Regions from separate parts of the Streptomyces sp. NPDC012935 genome, predicted to be linked through region 2. Evidence: riboswitches for the same ligand, from Rfam matches in the RefSeq annotation. Region 2 holds a riboswitch; the other holds the start of a gene.

Region 1 (14,137 bases), on a different contig from region 2:
AAGCAGGGCGCCAAGGAGTCCGCGCTGGGTCGCCGCAAGCTGATCCGCAACACGATGTTCGGAGCGCTGGCCCTGTTCCCGCTCTCCGGCGTCGTGCTGCTGCGTGACCTCGGCCCGCTGCCCGGGACCAAACTGCGCCACACGCTGTGGTCCAAGGGCAAGCTGCTCGTCAACATGAACACCAACGAGCCGCTGCGTCCCTCGGACGTCGCGGTCGGCTCCCTCACCTTCGCCAAGCCGGAGGGCCTCGAGGAGCACGACCACGACTTCCAGAACGAGATCGCCAAGGCCGCCCTGATGATCGTGCGGATCCAGCCCGCCGACATCAAGGACAAGCGCGAGCTCGAGTGGTCGCACGAGGGCATCGTCGCGTACTCGAAGATCTGCACCCACGTCGGTTGCCCGATCTCCCTGTACGAGCAGCAGACGCACCACGTGCTCTGCCCCTGCCACCAGTCCACCTTCGACCTCGCCGACGGTGCCCGAGTGATCTTCGGCCCGGCCGGGCACGCCCTGCCGCAGCTGCGCATCGGCGTGAACGACGAGGGCTACCTCGAGGCGCTCGGCGACTTCGAAGAGCCCGTCGGTCCTGCATTCTGGGAGCGCGGATGAGCACGACAGAGACCACCGAGTCCCGCTCGCGCGGGAAGGCACCGGCCGGCGAGCGCGTCGCCGACTGGGCCGACGGCCGGCTGGGGATCTACTCCCTCGCCAAGGCCAACATGCGCAAGATCTTCCCCGACCACTGGTCGTTCATGTTGGGTGAGGTCTGCCTCTACAGCTTCATCATCATCATCCTCACGGGTGTGTATCTGACGCTGTTCTTCCACCCGTCGATGAACGAGGTGGAGTACCACGGCAGTTACGTCCCGCTGCAGGGACAGCTCATGTCGGAGGCGTTCAGCTCGACGCTGCACATCTCCTTCGACGTGCGCGGTGGTCTGCTCATCCGGCAGATCCACCACTGGGCCGCGCTGATCTTCCTGGCCGGCATGTTCGTGCACATGATGCGCGTGTTCTTCACGGGCGCGTACCGCAAGCCGCGTGAGATCAACTGGCTGTTCGGCTTCCTGCTGTTCGTCCTGGGCATGTTCACCGGTTTCACCGGCTACTCGCTCCCCGACGACCTGCTCTCCGGCACCGGTGTGCGCTTCACCGAGGGCGCGATCCTGTCCATGCCGATCGTCGGCACGTACATCTCGTTCTTCCTCTTCGGCGGCGAGTTCCCGGGCGTCGACTTCGTGGCCCGGTTCTACTCGATCCACATCCTGCTGCTGCCGGGCATCATGCTCGGCCTGGTGGTCGGCCATCTGATCCTGGTCTTCTACCACAAGCACACGCAGTTCGCGGGCCCCGGAAAGAGCAACAAGAACGTCGTCGGCATGCCGCTGCTGCCGGTCTACATGGCCAAGGCCGGAGGCTTCTTCTTCCTGGTCTTCGGTGTCATCGCGGTCATCTCGGCGGTTGCGCAGATCAACCCGATCTGGGCCATGGGTCCCTACCGTCCGGACATGGTGTCCACCGGCGCCCAGCCCGACTGGTACATGGGCTTCGCCGAGGGTCTGGTCCGGTACATGCCGGGCTGGGAGGTCAACTTCTGGGGTCACACGCTCGTCCTGGGTGTGTTCATCCCGCTGGTGCTCTTCGGCCTGGTGCTGATGGCGATCGCGCTCTACCCGTTCATCGAGTCCTGGGTCACCGGCGACAAGCGCGAGCACCACATCCTGGACCGTCCGCGCAACGCCCCGACGCGTACCGCCTTCGGTGTCGCCTGGGTCACGGTGTACATGATCGGCCTGGTCGGCGGTGGCAACGACCTGTGGGCCACCCACTTCCACCTGTCGATCAACGCGGTCACCTGGTTCGTCCGGATCGGCTTCTTCGTCGGACCGGTCCTCGCGTTCATCATCACCAAGCGGATCTGCCTCGGCCTGCAGCGCCGGGACAAGGACAAGGTGCTGCACGGCCGCGAGTCGGGCATCATCAAGCGCCTGCCGCACGGTGAGTTCATCGAGGTGCACGAGCCGCTCAGCCAGGACGCGCTGCACACCCTGACCGCGCACGAGCAGTACAAGCCGCTCGAGATCGGCCCGACGGTCGACGAGAACGGCGTCGAGCGCAAGGTGAAGGGCTCCGAGAAGCTGCGCGCCAAGCTCAGCAAGTCGTACTTCGGCGAGGACGGCCAGATCCCCAAGCCGACCGTCGAGGAGTACAAGGAGATCACCAGCGGCCACGGCCACCACTGACGCTGCGCCAGCTACGCCACGGTTGAGGGCCCCGTCCGGTTGTCCGGACGGGGCCCTCGGCCGTGTACGGGGCCCGTCCGGGGTTCGGACGCGGCCCTTCTTCGTGCCTGCGGGCTGGATAGGGTGGACCCGTTGAGACTCATGTCCCGCAGTGCGGGACACCACAACTGACCCAGGAGCGGCTTATGAGCGCTGTGACCCCCGCTGGAGGCGACACCGCGGCGGGCCGTTCCTGGCCCGAGGTACTGAGCGCCCTGCTCGGCGGACAGGACCTGAGCGCCGCGGACACGGCATGGGCGATGGACCGCTTCATGAGCGGCGAGGCCTCGGACGCCCAGATCGCCGGCTTCATGGTGGCCCTGAGAGCCAAGGGCGAGACCGTCGAGGAGATCAACGGTCTCGTCGAGGCGATGTACGCCCACGCGCAGCCGCTGGACATCCCCGGACCGGCCGTCGACATCGTCGGCACGGGCGGGGACCGGGCCAAGACGGTGAACATCTCGACGATGTCCGCCATCGTGATCGCCGGCGCCGGCGCGAAGGTCGTCAAGCACGGCAACCGGGCGTCGTCCTCGGCGAGCGGCTCGTCCGACGTGCTGGAGAAGCTCGGCATCAACCTGGACCTCTCACCCGAGGGCGTGGCCCGGGTGGTGGACGAGGCCGGGATCACCTTCTGCTTCGCGGCCAAGTTCCACCCCTCGATGCGGTTCGTCGGTGGCGTACGACGGGACCTCGGGGTTCCGACCTCGTTCAACCTCCTCGGCCCGCTCACCAACCCCGCCCGGGTCACCGCCTCGGCCGTCGGCTGCTTCGACACCCGGATGGCGGGGCTGATCGCCGGAGTCCTGGCCGAGCGCGGCTCGTCCGCGCTGGTGTTCCGGGGCGACGACGGCCTCGACGAGCTGACGACGACCGCCACCTCGCGGGTATGGGTGGTGCGCGACGGCAAGGTGACCGAGGAGGCCTTCGACCCCCGTGACGTCGGCCTCGAGCTGGTGCCCGTGGAGGCGCTGCGGGGCGCGGACGCCTCGTACAACGCGGAGGTCGCCCGGCGGCTCCTGGACGGCGAGCCGGGTCCGGTGCGCGACGCAGTACTGCTCAACTCGGCGGCGGCGCTCGTGGCGTTGGAGCAGACGGACGCTCCGCTCACCGAGCAGATCCAGCTCGGGATGGCGAGGGCGGCCCAGTCGATCGACTCGGGGGCGGCCAAGCGGACGCTGGACCTCTGGGTGGCGGCCAGCAACACCTGAGTTCCCCACGATGTGACGCGGGGCGCAGTCCGGATCCTGGACTGCGCCTTGCGAGCTGAAGATCGTGTGGCAGGATATTGGACCAGGTCATGAGTGACAGTCATGAGGCCCCGGCCGACTGTCCGGCAACCCTCCGTCCGTGGCGGGGTGCCCCGGGTGAAGACCAGGCCGTAGGCAGCGAGGTCTGCGGCAAGCGCGGGCCCCTCTCGAAACCAGGGGTCCTGGTCGTTCGAGGGAGTCTTCCGTGAGCAAGCGAATGCGATAGGGCCGCAGAGCCCCGCCTCCGCAAACCCTTTTCTCTTCTCGCATGCCCCTCAGCCGGCATGCCCCTCACGGGAGTTCGCCATGTCTGTCTCCACCGCTGCCGCCGACCAGTCCGTTTGTGCCTCTCTGCCCGTTCTGGGTCGTGATGTCACCGTCCCGCTCGTCACCGGCGGCGAGGTCACCTACGCCGCGCTCGACTACGCCGCCAGCGCCCCAGCCCTCCAGCGTGTCTGGGACGACGTCGCCGCCTACGCGCCGTACTACGGCAGCGTCCACCGCGGAGCCGGCTACCTCTCCCAGCTCTCCACCGACCTGTTCGAGAACGCCCGCAGGACGGTCACCGAGTTCCTCGACTGCCGCCCCGACGACCAGCTGATCTTCACCCGGTCCACCACCGACTCGCTGAACCTCCTCGCCGCCGCGCTGCCGGCCGACTGCCAGGTCTTCGTCTTCGAGACCGAGCACCACGCCTCCCTGCTGCCGTGGCGCGACGCCCGCGTCACCTACCTCAACGCGCCCCGTACCCCCCGCCAGGCCGTCGAGACCCTGGAGCGCGCCCTCGCCGACCGCGACCCGTACGGCCCGGCCCTGGTCTGCGTCACCGGCGCCTCGAACGTCACGGGTGAGCTGTGGCCCGTGCGGGAGCTCGCGGCCGCCGCCCACGCGCACGGCGCCCGCATCGTGCTCGACGCCGCCCAGCTGGCCCCGCACCACCCGGTGAGCGTCCGCGACCTGGACGTCGACTGGGTCGCCTTCTCCGGCCACAAGCTGTACGCCCCCTTCGGCTCGGGCGTCCTGGCCGGCCGTTCCGACTGGCTGCGCGAGGCGGAGCCGTACCTCGCGGGGGGCGGTGCCTCGCGGAAGGTGTCGCGGCGTGGGGACGGGGGCGTCGACGTGGAGTGGCACGAGAGCGCCGCCCGCCACGAGGCCGGCTCCCCGAACGTCATCGGCGCCTACTCCATCGCCTCCGCCTGCAAGGCGCTGACCGAGGCCGGCTTCGACACACTCGTCGCCCGTGAGCAGTACCTGATCGAGAAGGTCCGCGCGGGCCTCGCGGAGGTCCCCGAGGTCCGGATCCTCTCCCTCTTCGGTGACGACGCCCCGCGCGTCGGCGTCATCTCCTTCGTCGTCGAGGGCTGGAACAGCTCCCACTTCGCCGCCGCGCTCTCCGCCGAGTACGGCATCGGGGTGCGGGACGGGCTGTTCTGCGCCCACCCTCTGGTCCGCACCCTGCTGGGCAGCGACCCGCAGACGCAGGGCGAGTGCGGGGCCCCGGAGGCGGCGCCCGGCGAGAAGTCCCTGAACGCGATCCGGGTGAGCTTCGGGGCCGGTACGCCGGACGAGCACGTCGAGAGGTTCGTGAACGCCGTGCGGGAGCTCGTGACGGACGGCGCCCGGTGGAACTACCGCACGGAGGACGGGCGTTGCGTGCCGGACACCTCCGCGTGAGCCGGTAGCCGGGCGCCCAGCAGGATCATCCGCAGGGCCCGTTCGGTGGCGTCCGTGAGGAGCTCGGAGGCCCGCACCAGGGCCTCCGCCAGCGCCATCGGGGCCGGCAGGATGCCGCTGAACGCGTCCACACCCGGCACGTCGTGCGCACCCTCGCCGAGCGTGCCCGCCAGTGCGAGCACCGGACGGCCGTACAGCTTGGCCCGGCGGGCCACCTCGGCCGGGACCTTGCCGCGGGGCGTCTGGTGGTCCAGGGCGCCCTCCGCGGTGACGACCAGGTCGGCGCGGGCGAGGCGGGCGTCGAGGTCGAGGTGGTCGAGGAGCACGTCGAAGCGGGGGAGCAGCCTGGCGCCGAGGGCGGCCAGGCCCGCGCCCAGGCCGCCGGACGCGCCGGTGCCGGGGCCGTGACGCAGGTCGGTGCCCCCCGCCCCCAGGTCGCGTGTGAGGACGTCCGCCCAGTTCTCCAGGCCGGCCGACAGATGCTCGACCTGTGCGGGTGTCGCCCCCTTCTGCGGGCCGAAGACGCGGGCCACGCCGCGCTCGCCGCACAGCACGTTGTACGGGTTGCAGGCGACCAGTAGCTCGACGTCCCGCAGGCGCGGGTCCAGGCCGGACGGGTCGATCCGGGCGAGCCGTGTCAACTCACCGCCTCCATGCGGGAGTTCGAAGCCGTCGGCGTCCAGCAGCCGGGCGCCGAGTGCCTGGAGCGCGCCGGCGCCCCCGTCGGAGGTACCCGAGTCGCCGCAGCCGACCAGGATGCGCCGTACGCCGGTGTCGAGCGCGGCGCGGATCAGCTCGCCGACGCCGTAGGTGGTCGTGGCGCCCGGGTCGCGCAGGGTGCGCGGGACGAGGGACAGCCCGGCCACCGCGGCCATCTCGACGACCGCCGTGTCCCGGGAACCGAGCAGAGCGAAGTGCGTGCCGAGCGGTTCGCCGACGGGGCCCGTGGCAGGCAGGGCGACGAGCCGTCCGCCGGTCGCGGCGGCCAGCGCGGTGGCGGTGCCCTCACCGCCGTCCACCAGCGGGATCAGGTCGATCACGACGTCCGGCAGGGCCCGTCGGACGCCGTCCGCGATGGCGTCGGCGGCGGCCTGGGCGGACAGGGACTCCTTGAAGCCACTGGGGGCCACTACGACTCGGGTCAGCATCAGATCTCCTCAACAGGTCGTCGAGGCTGCAACGCCCCGAGCGGAAATGCCCTCAGGGGCGCGGGGCTGTGACATATGCGGCTCCGCCGCGTGGGCGCGACCAGCCACGACGGCGCAGCAGCCTCCCGTCGACATGGCGCGGCACTCACAGCGGAACGCCCAACAGCGGCCACACCGCGACGGCGAACAGCAGGACGAGCCCGGCGGTCAGCGGCGCCAGGACGGCGGACAGGCGCAGCAGGTCGCGCGGGGTGTAGGTGGGCGTCCCGGGGAGGTCGGAGAAGAGCGCGACCGGTTTCGCGGAAGCCGGGAGCGTGTGACAGAACCCGGCCGCGGCGGTGGACGCGAGCGCCGCTGCGACCGGATTCACCCCGGCCCCCACCGCCGCCGCGACCACCAGGGGGACCAGGACCGAGGAGCGGGCCGAGCGGGACTGGAGGACCAGGTGGGCCGCCGTGCTGATCGCGATCACCACGGCCAGGAACAGCAGCGGGCTGACGTCCGTGGGGAGTTCGGCCACCAGCCATCTCGCAGCCCCGGAGTCGGCGAGCGCGACGCCCATCGCCATCGTCGCGGCCATGAACAGCAGCAATGACCAGGGGACCGTCTTCAGCGCGTCCTTCAGGTGCACGGTGCCGAGGGCCGGCGAGGCCGCCACCACCGCGCCGATCAGCGCGACGACCGCCGGCGGCACCCGGTGCAGCGGCTCGCTGCACCACAGCACCACGACCGTGCCCAGCAGCAGCGCGCACCGCTTCTCGGCCTGCGACCAGGGGCCGGTGACCGGATGGTCGCTGTGCTCCTGGATCTGCTCGGCGGTGATGCGCACGGCGCCCTTACGGTCCGCGCGTCGAGTCGTCGTCAGGAGTACGGCCTCGGCGGCCAGGTGGGACGACGCCACGGCCAGCGGCAGGCCGAGCAGCAGCCACTCGGTGAAGCCGATCCGTTCACCGGTGGCCTGCCAAAGCACCGAGACGGTGATGAGGTGGGCGCCCGCGCCGATCAGCGTCGCCACCGCCGACAGCAGGATCACGGTCGGGAACAGCAGCGCCAGCATCACGACCAGCCGCCGCCGGTCGGCCAGCGCCTTGGCGAGCGCCAGGAACACCGGCAGCGCGAGGGCGGCCCGGCCGGACGTGGCCGGTACCGCGAACGCCGTGACGACCAGGGCGGCCGTGGTCAGGTGCACGAGCTGCCGTACGGTGCGCGCCCCGCCGACCAGGAACGCCGCCGCCCGTCCCGCGAGCCCCGTCCGGGTCACCGCGGCCGCCAGCACGAAGGCGCAGATCAGCAGCCACACCGTCGAGTCGCCGAGGGTGCCGAAGAGCGTGTCGCTGCTGATCACCCCGGTCACCGTGAGCGCGAGTCCGGCGCCCAGCGCGATGTACGTGTCGTCGACCGGGGTGGCGATCCAGGCGCAGGTCGCCAGGGCGAACACGGCGAGGGTGAGGCGGGCGTCGGCGCCGAGGCCGGCGAAGTTGCCGGGCACGGCGAGCAGCGCGCACAGGGAGAGCGCGACGCAGAGGCCGACGCCCAGTCGGAGGTTCAGGGTCACGTCATCCAGGGTTCACCTGGGCCGTGAGCCGTCGATGAGCCGTACATGAAGGAGACTTCACGCGGGCCGAAGGGGACTTCAGGCCGACAGGCGGTACCCCACGCCGCGCACCGTCTCGAACCGTTCGGCCCCGACCTTCTTGCGCAGCGCCCGCACGTACACATCCACGATGTTGGAGCCGGGGTCGAAGTCGTAGCCCCACACGTGCGACAGGATCTGCTCGCGGGACAGTACCTGGCCCGGATGCCTCAGGAACAGCTCCAGGAGCACGAACTCACGGGCGGTCAGGTCCACGGTCCGCTCCCCGGCCCGTGCCCGCCGGGTGCGCAGGTCGAGGGCCAGCGAGCCGGACCGCAGCACCGTCACCTCCGGAGCCCGGGCCGCAGTACGCAGCCGCAGCCGGACCCGCGCGAGGAGTTCCTCGAAGCGGAACGGCTTGGTCATCCAGTCGTCGGCGCCGCCCTCCAGACCGGCCACCGTGTCCCGTACGGAGTCCCGCGCGGTCAGCACGATCACCGGGACCGTCACCCGGGCCTCGCGCAGTTCGCGCAGCACGGTGAAGCCGTCCCGGCCGGGCAGGCCGATGTCCAGGACCACCAGATCGAAACTGCCGGTCAGCGCGTACTCGTGGGCGGCGTCGCCGTCGCCGACGACGGTCGTGGTGAAGCCGTTGGAGCGCAGCCCCTTCTGGACGAAGGAGGCGATCCTTTCCTCGTCCTCGACGATGAGAATGCGGTTCACGTGTGTGCCTCTCCCAGTGCCAGTACGAAGGTGGCGCCGCCGCCGTCGGTGTCGCGCAGCCGGACCCGGCCGCCGTGCGCCTCGGCGATCGCCCGGACGATCGACAGTCCGAGCCCGGCTCCGGAGCCGCGGGCGCCGCGCCGGGACGTGCCGCGCCGGAACCGTTCGAAGATCACCTCGCCGTCCTGCGGCTGGACACCGCAGCCGGAGTCGGCGACGTACAGCTCGACGCCGGGCCCGTCCGTGCGCGAGCCGATCCGGACGGTCTGCCCGGGCGCGGTGTGCTGCACGGCGTTCTGGGCGAGCTGGACCATCGCCTGGGTGATGCGCTGCGGGTCCAGCTCGGCCTCGACGTCGGCCACCTCGGCGAGCTGCCAGTCCCGTTCGCCGAGGGTGCGGGCCTTGACGTAGACGTCGGCGGTGAGTTCGGCGAGCTGGACGGGCTCGGGGGTGACGAAGTCGGGGCGCTCGGCCTTGGCGAGCAGCAGCAGGTCCTCGACGATGCGGCTCATCCGGTCCAGCTCGTCGGTGACCAGGCGTATCGTCTCCTCGCGCTCGGCGGGGTCGTCGCCCATCAGCTCCAGATGACCGCGCACGATGGTGATCGGCGTGCGCAACTCGTGGCCCGCGTCGTCGACGAACTCGCGCTGGGCGGCGAAGGCGCGCTCCAGCCGGTCGAGCATCGCGTTGAACGTCTCCGCGAGCGCGGCGATGTCGTCGCGCCCGTGCACCGGGATACGGCGGGTCAGGTCCTGCTCGGTGAGCTGCGCCGCCGCGGTGCGCACCAGCCGCACGGGCTTGAGGATCCGCCCGGAGACGGCCCAGCCGATGCCGGTCATCATGAGCAGGGCGACCCCGGAGATGGCGAGCAGGATACGGAACTCCGCGTTCACGGCGGCCTGTTCGCGCCCCGGGTGGAAGGCGACGACGAACGCCGCCTCCGCCTCGCCGCCGGCCCGGGCGACCGTGACCTTGGCCCAGCGGATCTCGCCGGACGCCCGGTGCACGGTGCCGGTGGCGTCGGGCGAGTCGAAGATGCGGCGGCGGGCGTCGGCGTCCTCGTGCAGGGGCACGGCGACGAGGATGCCGCGCGGCTGGATGAACTGCGCCGGGGTCCGGCCCGCCCGGCCCACCAGGCCGATCAGCTCCTCGTCCGGATCGGCGTACTGGCGCACCAGGAACTCGCGCAGCAGCCGGGACGGGTCGGTGAACGGCCGCCCGGTTTCCGGGTCGACGCCCCGCTCCTCGAAGTTCGCGAACTCGCCCGCCTCCTGCGTGAGCAGCCCGTTCACCCGGTGGTCGACGTCCCGCAACAGGATCGACCGCGTGGTCGCCGCCACGGACACCAGCCCGACGGCCATGACGAGCAGCAGCCAGAGCAGGATGCGGACCCGCGCGGAGATCCGGCGGCGCACGGGATCGGGGGGTGTCGTCGGGCTCATGGCGACGGAGTGGCGCCTGGCCGTGAGGAAGAAGGGGCGCGGCGGGTCGGCGTCGCGGGTCTCGACGCCGCTGGGTCCGCGGTCGCGCGGCGGGGCCCCCTCGACGGGGGGCAGGGTCGGAGATCGTCCGCCGCGGCTGCGGGGTGGGCCGACCGCGGAGCACCGGGGCCGGGAGCGACGACCCGACCCGGCCGGGACCGCGCCTGGCCCGTCCGTGCAACGACCGTCTTGCACCCGCTCGCCGGCCCACGCGCCCCCGGAGGTGAGGATCCCAGCCGCGCTGTCGTCACCTGCCGCCTCCCTCACGTTCTCGACAGGGCACCGCCAGGGCCCTGTCGTTTGGATCATGCCGGCGTCGCGGGGTCTGGCACGCGCGTCTGCCGCGTTGTCGTCGGTTGTCGACTCCCCCATGCTCGAACCGGCTGCGCGCTGCTCGCGAGGGGGGACCCCCATCGCGTCGCCGCCCTCCTCCGCCGTGCAGCTGCGCGCACCAGACCCCGCTCGGGTCGGCTGAAGGGCGCAGTACCTCGCAGCCGACCTGTCCGAACGACAGGCCCTAGCCGTCGTCCCCGGGCTCGCCCCGGTCGTCGTCTCCGGTCTCCCGTTCCTGGGCGTCGTCATCGTCGTCGCCCGTGGGGCCGTCTGTCACCGGGGGCCGGGAGACGATCTCGTCGCTCGGCGCCGGCGAGGGCCGGGCCGGGGTCGGGGTGGGGGAGCCGCTGTCCAGCTCGACCTTGGCCGGGACCGTGGGGGACTCCGGGTTGTCGGTGAGGGCGAAGCTCGTCGCGGCGATGCCGAGGGGGATCGCCACGACGGCGGCCAGCGCCGCGATCCGGTGCGAGAAGACCATGCGGCCGATCCTGCGGCCTAGGCCCGGCCCGGAGGATGAGTCCAGGATGAAGAACTCTTCATGTTCGGGCCGCGGCCGTCCTCAGCTGTCCAGCCCGATGGCGAACGCGGCCTCGATGTCGTGCTGCGAGTAGGTACGGAACGCCACGTGCGTGTCCGTGCCCTCCACCCCGGGGATCTTGCTGATCCGGCCCGGAATGACCTCGGCGAGATCCTCGTGCTCCTTCACCCGCACCATGGCGATCAGGTCGTACGTACCGGTGACCGAGAAGACCTCGGTGACGCTCTCCAGCGAAGCGATCCGCTCCGCGATCTCGGGAATCCGGTCCACGCTGGTCTTGATGAGGACGATCGCGGTGATCACGGTTGGTTCTCTCCCTCGGAGGCCATTGCTGGGGCTCTCACCCTACTCGTGGTCCAGTTGGCCCGGTTGTTCTGCCGGGGGTCCGGGGGTTGGCCCCTGGGAAGACACAGCAGTCGCAGGGCGGAATCGGGCCCACGCGAAGCCGAAGCCCAGCCCGAACCCGACCAGGTGCGCCAGATACGCCACCCCCGGTCCCTGCTCCGCCCGGCCCGCCGCCACCCACTGCAGCGCCACCCAGAACGGCAGCACGACCCAGGCGGGGAAGCGCAGCGGCAGGAAGAGCAGGAACGGCAGCAGGCTTGTCACCCGCGCCCCGGGGAAGAGGAACAGGAACGCGCCGAGGACAGCAGAGATCGCCCCGGACGCGCCGACCAGGGACTGGGTCGAGTCGTCGTTGGCGGCCGCGTAGCCCAGCAGGGCCAGGTAGCCGCAGCCCAGATAGAAGAGCGTGAACTGGACGCGGCCCATCCGTTCCTCGGTCATCACGCCGAAGACGTAGAGGAAGAGCATGTTGCCGAGCAGGTGCACCCAGCTGCCGTGCACGAACAGCGCCGTCGCGGGGGTGAGGGCGGCCCGGGGCGCCCCCTCGAACAGCTCCGCGGGCACGACACCCCAGCGGTGGAAGTAGGCCCGCTGAGCTGCGAGCAGCTCGTCGCCGGAGCCGTACGCCGGATTGAGTCCCGCCGCCGGGCCGATCAGGAAGATCAGGCAGCACAGGACGATCAGCCCGTACGTCACCGGCGCCGAGGACCGCAAGGCGGCACGGACCGATCGGCCCGCCCTGCCGAACCGAGTCCCGAAATGCGCCACGCTCCAGTTGCCGATCATGGACACAGAGCATGACGTAACAGGACGCACGCGCACAGACCGCCTCGCCGCCCGGGACGGACGGGCGGTGGGTACCCGCCAGGCCGTAGGGTTACGAGCCACACGCACCGGGGCCCGGCGCGTCGCGGACAATAGAAGGTCTAGAAGGAAAGAGCACAGTCACGATGACGGTTCCCCTGCCGACCACCACGACGCGGTGGCGCTGCACCCTCTGCGGCAACCTCACGCGCTTCGACGTGACGCGCTCGTCCAAGGTCGTGGAGTACGTCCACCTCGATCTGGCCGGTGAGCCCAAGGTCGAGGAGCGCGAGGTGCTCAGTGAGACCATCGAGTCGGTGCGCTGCCGCTGGTGCAACGCCGTGGACAAGGTGGAACTCGTGGACAGGCCGGGCGCCGACTCCTGACGGGAGCGGCCCCCGCACAGGCATTGGGGTGTGACGGATGGTGGAGACACAAGGCGGGGGGCCGGACGACGGCGCCGCTGAGGTGCTCGACCGTCCGCTGCCCGACGGTGTACGGCGCAAGGTCGTGCAGATCGTGTCCGACGGCTTCGGCGGGCTGACCGTCGGTGAACTGCCCGCACAGCTCAGGCAGTACGCCAGATTCGCGCCGAACCGGCGGGCCAAGTTCGCCGGCAACGCCATGGCGGCGGCGCTGGAGACCGATCCGCTGTTCCGGCAGCGCATCGGGGAGAAGTTCAGAGAGGCCCAGCCGGAACTCGCCGGCGCCCTCGACGCCGGCTCGGCGCCCCCGGCCGCGGACCCGCTCGACGTGGCGGCCGCGGCCTATGTTCTGCGCCCCACCGGCTGGGTCAAGCTGGTCACCGCGGCCGGCGAGGAGGCCCAGCGCGCCGACGCCGAGCGCGTCGACGAGGAGAACCGGGCCGAGCTGGAGCGGCTGCGCGAGGAGCTCGCGCACGCCCGTGAGCACACCCGGCACGAGACCGAGCGGCTGCGCACCGAGCTGGACGCGGCGAAGAAGGAAGCCGAATCGCTTCACCGAAAGCTGCGCTCGGCCCTCAGCGACGTCAAGCGCGGCGAGGCCGCCCTGCGCAAGGTGCACGGCGAGATCGAGACCGTACGTGCCGAGGGGCACGCCCAGGTCTCCGCGGCCGAGAGCGAGACCCGGCGCCTCAAGGCGCGGCTGGGGGAGACCGAGGCCGCCCTGGAGGCCACCCGCAGGGCCGCACGCGAGGGGCGCAGCGTCGAGGACATGCGCGTACGGCTGCTTCTGGACACCCTGCTGGACTCCGCCCAAGGGCTGCGCCGGGAGCTGGCGTTGCCGCCGGTCTCCGTACGGCCCGCCGAGACCGTGGACGCTGTCGAACCGGGACGAATGACCCCGAAGGACATCGCCGCCCGGGCCCTGTCCGAGAACGACCCCGCGATCCTCGACCAGCTCCTCGCCCTGCCCCAGGCGCACTTGGTGGTCGACGGCTACAACGTCACCAAGACCGGCTATCCCCAGATGCCGCTCGAGAAGCAGCGGCTCAGACTGCTCGGCCAGCTCTCGCAGCTCGCTGCGCAGACCGGCGCCGAGGTGACCTGCGTCTTCGACGGGGCCGAGCTGGCCGCGCCGGTGCTGCTCGCGCCGCCGCGCGGGGTGCGGGTGCTGTTCTCCAAACCGGGTATCACCGCCGACGAGTTGATCCGCCAGCTGGTGCGCGCCGAGCCGCCGGGCCGTCCGGTCATCGTCGCCTCGACCGACCGTGAGGTGGCGGACGGGGTCGCCCGGGCCGGAGCGCGGCCGGTGGCTTCTGCGGTACTTCTCAAGCGGCTGTCCTGATAACGCCAACGTACGGGCGCAATGCCCGAATTGGCGTCAATCCCGCGCGACCCAGCGTCAATCCTGCGTCACGTGATGTGAGTTGTGTGTAAAGAATGATTGGTGTGACGAGATTTTTCGTGTGAGGATTTGATCTGATCACAACTGGGTCACTAGGGTCTGGCCTCGAACCTCCGAGCGGGTGATCACTCACAAGAAGGGTTTCACCTCAGTGGC
Region 2 (6,571 bases):
GCCGCGCAAGGGAGACCTGATCGAGGGGGCCGCCGTGTGGCAACCCTGGCGGCGGGCGCCGGCACGCGGTCCGGACCGGTGAACCTGGCCGCGCCGCTCAGTCGCCCCGCTCAGCCGCCCCCTCTTCCCCGTCCTCCAACGCCCTCAACTGCTCCAGGAACCACTGCGCCGGCGGCAGCGCCGTGCCCGCCGCCGCCAGCCGCTTGGAGCGTTCCGCCCGCTCCTCCGGCCCCATGGACAGCGCCTCGTGCAGGGCGTGCGCCGTGCCGATCACGTCGTAGGGGTTGACGGCGATCGCGTCGTCGCCCAGTTCCGCGAAGGCGCCCGCCTCGCGGGACAGGACGAGGACGCAGCCCTCGTCGGAGACGAGCGGTACCTCCTTGGCGACGAGGTTCATGCCGTCCCGGATGGGGTTGACGAGGGCCACGTCAGCCAGGCGGTACGCGGCCAGGGAGCGGGCGAAGTCGTCCTTGACGTGGAGGACGATCGGGGTCCAGGTCGAAGTGCCGTAAGCGGAGTTGATCTCGTCCGCGAGTCGCTGGACCTCTGCCGTGTAGTCCCGGTACACCGCCAGGTCCTGGCGAGAGGGGTAGGCGAAGGCCACGTGGACCACCCGCTCGCGCCACTCGGGGTGGTCGTCGAGCAGCTGCCGGTAGGCCAGCAGGCCGCGCACGATGTTCTTGGACAGCTCGGTCCGGTCGACGCGGACGACGGTCCGGCGGGCCGTCCCGTCCGGCGCGGTGCCGATCTCCGCCCGCAGCGCGGCCATCCGCTCCTCGACATCGGCCTCGTGGGAGCGAGCGCGCAGGAACTCCGCGTCGGCGCCCAGGCCGTGCACGCCGATCCACGTGGTCCGCAGCGGGGGACGCCCGGTCGCCGTGTGCTGGACGGACGCCGGGGCGCCGCTCGGCGACGACGGGACGATCCGCTCGCGGTCCACGGCCTCGGCGCACGCCATGAACGCCCGCGCCCACCGCCACGTGAGGAAGCCCAGCCGGTCGGCGCCCAGCATCCCCCGTACGAGCTGCGAGCGGATGTCGTCCGGAAGCATGGAGAAGTACTCCGGCGGCGCCCACGGCGTGTGCGAGAAGTGCCCGATCCTGATGTCAGGTCGCAGCTCCCGGAGCATCCCGGGGACCAGGCACAGGTGGTAGTCCTGCACCAGGACCGCCGCCCCCGGCGCGGCACGGTCGGCCAGCGCCTGCGCGAAGGCGCGGTTGTACGTCTCGTACGACTCCCACTGGCGCCGGAACTCCGCGTCGAAGACCGGCTCCAGCGGGGTCTGGTAGAGCATGTGGTGGACGAACCAGAGGACCGAGTTGGCGATGCCGTTGTACGCGTCCGCGTGCACGCCGGCCGGGACGTCCAGCATCAGCACGCCGTCCTCGCCGACGCCGCGCCGCACCGCCTCCCGGTCCCCGTCGGACAGCGCCGAGCACACCCACAGCGCGTCGGCGTCCGGCCCGATCGCCGACAGCCCGGAGACGAGTCCGCCACCGCCCCTCCTGGAGTGCAGCGAGCCGTCCTCGCGCACGTCGTACGAGACCGGGCCGCGATTCGACGCGACCAGCACCTTGGCAGCACCCTGCGTGGAAGCCATACGCCACAACCTAGCCCGGCCCGGAAACGCTCAAACGTACGGTTCCACTCAGTGGCCGGTCCGTATACGATCAGTGGCCCAGCCAGGCCTATGACCCGGTATCGGACGTTACGCGACCTTCCGTTTCGCGTACTCGGCGATCTCCACCATCGGCGGCCGCTCCTCCGTGTCCACGGAGTACGTACGCGGCTCGAACCCGTCCTCGCCCCGCTCGAACTGAGTCAACGCCGGCCGCACGAGATGGCCGCGCGCCAGCCGCAGCTGGGCCGTGCGGTAGATCGCGGCGGACATCCGCCCCAGGGCCTGTCCGTCCTGGTGGCGGTGCTTACGGACACCCACGTCCACCTGGGCCAGTGCGTCCAGGCCGACCAGATGCAGGGCGTCGACCAGCATGCCCAGTTCCACGCCGTACCCGACGGGGAACGGGAGCTGTTCCAGCAGGGAGCGGCGAGCGGCGTACTCGCCGCCGAGCGGCTGCACGAAACCGGCCAGCTGCGGCCAGTGCATGTTCAGCAGCGGGCGCGCCATCAGTTCGGTCACCCGGCCGCCCTGCCCGGCCGCCCCGCCGAGGGGACGGTCGTACATGCCCTTGACCAGGTCGATCCCGGGGTCGGTGAGCAGCGGGCCGACGATCCCGGAGACGAAGTCGGAGGAGAACTCCTTCAGGTCCGCGTCGATGAAGCAGACGATGTCCCCGGTCGTGACGAGCAGGGAGCGCCACAGGACCTCGCCCTTGCCGGGCACGGCCGGGATGCGCGGGAGTATCGCGTCCCGGTGCACGACGGTGGCGCCCGCAGCGGCGGCCACCTCGGAAGTGCGGTCCGTGGATCCGGAGTCGACGACGACGATCTCGTCGACCAGCGGAACCTGCTGCATGAGGTCGTGACGGATGACCGCGACGATGTCGCCGACCGTCTCCTCCTCGTTCAGCGCGGGCAGCACGACGGAGACCGACTGGCCCGAACGCTGTTTGGCGGCCAGTATGTGGTGGAGCGGGCGATCGGTCGCGGACCAGGAGCGGGTGCTCAACCAGCGCTCGACTTCTTCCAGCACAGTCGGCGACTCCTCACTGTCGTGATCACAGCAGGTAATCGTGTGATCCATCTCGCGGTTCGGACGACTATCTCAACTGTCCTGGCCTTCGGTTACAGTCTTGAACAACGCGGGTGACCATCGCATGTCCGAGGTCGCCCGTAGTTGACAACCGAATACAGCTCATCCAGAGGGGCAGAGGGAAACGGCCCGATGAAGCCCCGGCAACCCTCCAGCCGGTCTCGTGGCGATCACTGTCGATCGTCTCCGCGAGGCTCCCGGCTAGGGAAGGTGCCAAATCCGTCTCACGGCGAGATGCGTCGTGAGGAAGATGAGGAGAAAGGGCCTCGCCTCACATGGCTGTGCAGACTGTTGCAAGCACCACCGACTCCACCGTAGACCTCGGTCCCGCCGCGGCGCTGTCCTGCCGCGAGTGCGGTCACCGGGTACCCCTCGGACCGGTCTTCGCGTGCGAGGAGTGTTTCGGCCCGCTGGAGATCGCGTACGACTTCTCGGCCTACGACACCGAGGAGCTCCGCAAGCGGATCGAAGCGGGCCCCGCGAACATCTGGCGCTATGCGCCCCTGCTGCCCGTCCCGGCCGACGTGGCCACCAAGCCGAACATCAACCCAGGCTGGACCAAGCTCGTCAAGGCCGACAACCTTGCGGGCGCGCTCGGCGTCGACGCCGGGAAGCTGTTCGTCAAGGACGACTCCGGCAACCCGACGCACTCCTTCAAGGACCGCGTCGTCGCCCAGGCCATCGAGGCCGCGCGCGCCTTCGACTTCACCACCCTCTCCTGCTCCTCCACCGGCAACCTCGCCGGTGCGGTGGGTGCCGCCGCCGCCCGCGCCGGCTTCCGGTCCTGCGTGTTCATCCCGCACGACCTGGAGCAGGGCAAGGTCGTCATGGCCGCGGTCTACGGCGGCGAGCTCGTCGGCATCGAGGGCAACTACGACGACGTGAACCGTTTCTGCTCCGAGCTGATCGGCGACCCCGCCGGTGAGGGCTGGGGCTTCGTCAACGTCAACCTGCGGCCGTACTACGCCGAGGGCTCCAAGACCCTGGCGTACGAGATCTGCGAGCAGCTCGGCTGGCAGCTGCCGGACCAGCTGGTCGTGCCGATCGCCTCCGGTTCGCAGCTCACGAAGATCGACAAGGGTCTGCAGGAGCTGATCAAGCTCGGGCTCGTCGAGGACAAGCCGTACAAGATCTTCGGCGCGCAGGCCGAGGGGTGCTCGCCGGTGTCGACGGCGTTCAAGGCGGGCCACGACGTGGTCCGGCCGCAGAAGCCGAACACGATCGCCAAGTCGCTCGCCATCGGCAACCCGGCCGACGGGCCGTACGTGCTCGACATCGCGCGCCGTACCGGCGGGTTCGTGGAGGACGTGACGGACGAGCAGGTCGTCGACGCGATCAAGATCCTCGCCCGGACGGAGGGCATCTTCGCGGAGACCGCCGGCGGGGTGACCGTGGGTGTCACGAAGAAGCTGATCGAGAACGGTGTGCTGGACCCGAGCCTGACGACCGTTGTGCTCAACACCGGCGACGGGCTGAAGACGTTGGATGCGGTGGCCGGTACCGGGCTGACTGCGACGATTCGTCCCAACCTCGATTCGTTCCGCGAGGCGGGTCTCGCCTGAGACAGCCCCGCCCCTCGGGGCGCCGCCCCACCGAACCTGCACACTGACCGGAGGCCACACCGTATGAGCGTCAACGTCCGCATCCCCACCATCCTGCGCACCTACACGGGTGGCCAGGCCGAGGTCGCCGCCGAAGGTGCCAACCTCGGCGAGGTCATCGCCGACCTGGAGAAGAACCACACCGGGATCGCCGCCCGCGTTCTCGACGACCAGGGCAAGCTGCGTCGGTTCGTCAACGTGTACGTCAATGACGACGACGTGCGTTTTGAGCAGGGTCTGGAGACCGCGACTCCGGACGGTGCCGGCGTCTCCATCATTCCGGCCGTCGCCGGTGGCTGACAGGGTGACCGAATGACCGATCATTACCATCGGTAACACAGGTAACTAAGAGTTCATCGAATTGCCCCCTCCGTGAGAGAAGCGGAGGGGGCAATTCTGTGTGGTTGAGCGAGGTACAGTTGGGGAACGTGCCGCCGATCCACTGGTTGGCTGCCCTTGATTTCTGCCGCAAGCCCGACAAGAAGTAGCCAAAGTGTGCGGGTTTTTTGCGGCTTTTGTTCCCTATGCCGGGTCCGACTTGACCTGAAGTCAGGGGAATTGTCCCCACATTCCCGACCGGTCGTGCCCGGATTTCTCGTCCGATTGACCTGTTGCAGACGGCAGTTGGGCAGATACATTCAGCCGCGGTCGACGCGTTCCGGCGCACGCCCCCGACCGATGGGGGGTGAGGTCTGACCCGGATCCGCGAAGTGTGGATCTGTGCAAGGGCCAGTAATAGGGGAGTTAGGCATGGCTCAGGGCACCGTCAAGTGGTTCAACGCGGAGAAGGGGTACGGCTTCATCGCGGTCGACGGTGGTGCGGATGTTTTCGTCCACTACAGCGCGATCCAGATGGACGGTTACCGCACCCTGGAGGAAGGTCAGCGGGTCGATTTCGAGATCTCGCAGGGCCAGAAGGGGCCGCAGGCGGACATGGTTCGTCTGGCCACCGGCTGAAGCACGCGTCGACTAACAGCAGCGACGTTCTTCTTCGAAGGGCTCGCACCTCCCGGGGTGCGAGCCCTTCGCCATGTCCGGGGCCCGCGCGGGTCGTGTCCGGGGCTGCCCCGGCCCCGCCCCGACCCTGCCCACCCCCGTTCGCCCACCGCAGAGGATGCCGCCCGATACCCGAGAGCCGCTTGCACTCGCCTACCCCGAGTGCTAATCATTGCGTTAGCACTCTGAAGGTGAGAGTGACAAAGAAGGACCGGGTCGGTGAGGCCCGCAGGCCGGGTGGGGCAAGGAACCACGAGGCATGTGAGCCGTCCGTCGCGGGCGCGGGCGCGGTCCGAAGGAATCACCCCCAGTCCTGGAGGGACCACTTCACATGGCCAAGATCATCGCGTTCGACGAGGAGGCGCGGCGCGGCCTCGAGCGCGGCATGAACCAGCTCGCGGACGCCGTGAAGGTGACGCTCGGCCCCAAGGGCCGCAACGTCGTCCTCGAGAAGAAGTGGGGCGCCCCCACGATCACCAACGATGGTGTCTCCATCGCCAAGGAGATCGAGCTCGAGGACCCGTACGAGAAGATCGGCGCCGAGCTGGTCAAGGAAGTCGCCAAGAAGACGGACGACGTCGCCGGTGACGGTACGACCACCGCGACCGTTCTCGCCCAGGCCCTCGTCAAGGAAGGCCTTCGCAACGTAGCCGCCGGCGCCAACCCGATGGCCCTCAAGCGCGGTATCGAGCGTGCCGTCGAGGCCGTCTCCGCCGCCCTGCTCGAGCAGGCGAAGGATGTCGAGACCAAGGAGCAGATCGCCTCCACGGCCTCCATCTCCGCCGCCGACACCCAGATCGGCGAGCTCATCGCCGAGGCGATGGACAAGGTCGGCAAGGAAGGCGTCATCACCGTCGAGGAGTCCCAGACCTTCGGTCTGGAGCTGGAGCTCACCGAGGGTATGCGCTTCGACAAGGGCTACATCTCGGCGTACTTCGCCACCGACATGGAGCGGATGGAGGCGTCGCTCGACGACCCGTACATCCTGATCGCCAACTCCAAGATCGGCTCCGTCAAGGACCTGCTCCCGCTCCTGGAGAAGGTCATGCAGTCGGGCAAGCCGCTGCTGATCATCGCCGAGGACGTCGAGGGCGAGGCCCTGTCGACCCTGGTCGTCAACAAGATCCGCGGCACCTTCAAGTCCGTCGCCGTCAAGGCCCCGGGCTTCGGTGACCGCCGCAAGGCGATGCTGAACGACATCGCGATCCTCACCGGTGGCGAGGTCATCTCCGAGGAGGTCGGTCTCAAGCTCGAGAACACC

What was found. A riboswitch is a leader RNA that binds a small molecule or an ion and turns the genes downstream of it on or off. The one in region 2 is predicted to bind S-adenosylmethionine.
Region 1: it holds a riboswitch for S-adenosylmethionine, as region 2 does, so the genes downstream of both, ACFY5C_RS16355 (aminotransferase class V-fold PLP-dependent enzyme) here and thrC (threonine synthase) in region 2, are expected to answer to the same signal.

The regions. Positions count from the first base shown of each region.
Region 1 is NZ_JBIBBC010000005.1:464,724-478,860, reverse strand. Features, by position in the region: gene ACFY5C_RS16370 (Rieske 2Fe-2S domain-containing protein) at 1-612, shown strand, start outside; gene ACFY5C_RS16365 (cytochrome bc complex cytochrome b subunit) at 609-2,246, shown strand; gene trpD (anthranilate phosphoribosyltransferase) at 2,432-3,496, shown strand; SAM riboswitch class IV at 3,582-3,698, shown strand; gene ACFY5C_RS16355 (aminotransferase class V-fold PLP-dependent enzyme) at 3,842-5,209, shown strand; gene ACFY5C_RS16350 (glycerate kinase) at 5,164-6,357, opposite strand; gene ACFY5C_RS16345 (SLC13 family permease) at 6,503-7,906, opposite strand; gene ACFY5C_RS16340 (response regulator transcription factor) at 7,991-8,653, opposite strand; gene ACFY5C_RS16335 (ATP-binding protein) at 8,650-10,095, opposite strand; gene ACFY5C_RS16330 (small secreted hydrophilic protein) at 10,652-10,945, opposite strand; gene ACFY5C_RS16325 (Lrp/AsnC ligand binding domain-containing protein) at 11,027-11,308, opposite strand; gene ACFY5C_RS16320 (rhomboid family intramembrane serine protease) at 11,351-12,136, opposite strand; gene ACFY5C_RS16315 (hypothetical protein) at 12,301-12,540, shown strand; gene ACFY5C_RS16310 (NYN domain-containing protein) at 12,578-13,921, shown strand; gene ACFY5C_RS16305 (NlpC/P60 family protein) at 14,133-14,137, shown strand, end outside.
Region 2 is NZ_JBIBBC010000030.1:47,958-54,528, forward strand. Features, by position in the region: gene ACFY5C_RS39795 (trehalose-6-phosphate synthase) at 98-1,600, opposite strand; gene ACFY5C_RS39800 (glucosyl-3-phosphoglycerate synthase) at 1,709-2,653, opposite strand; SAM riboswitch class I at 2,813-2,970, shown strand; gene thrC (threonine synthase) at 2,989-4,275, shown strand; gene ACFY5C_RS39810 (MoaD/ThiS family protein) at 4,339-4,614, shown strand; gene ACFY5C_RS39815 (cold-shock protein) at 5,065-5,271, shown strand; partial or broken gene groL (chaperonin GroEL) at 5,642-6,571, shown strand, end outside.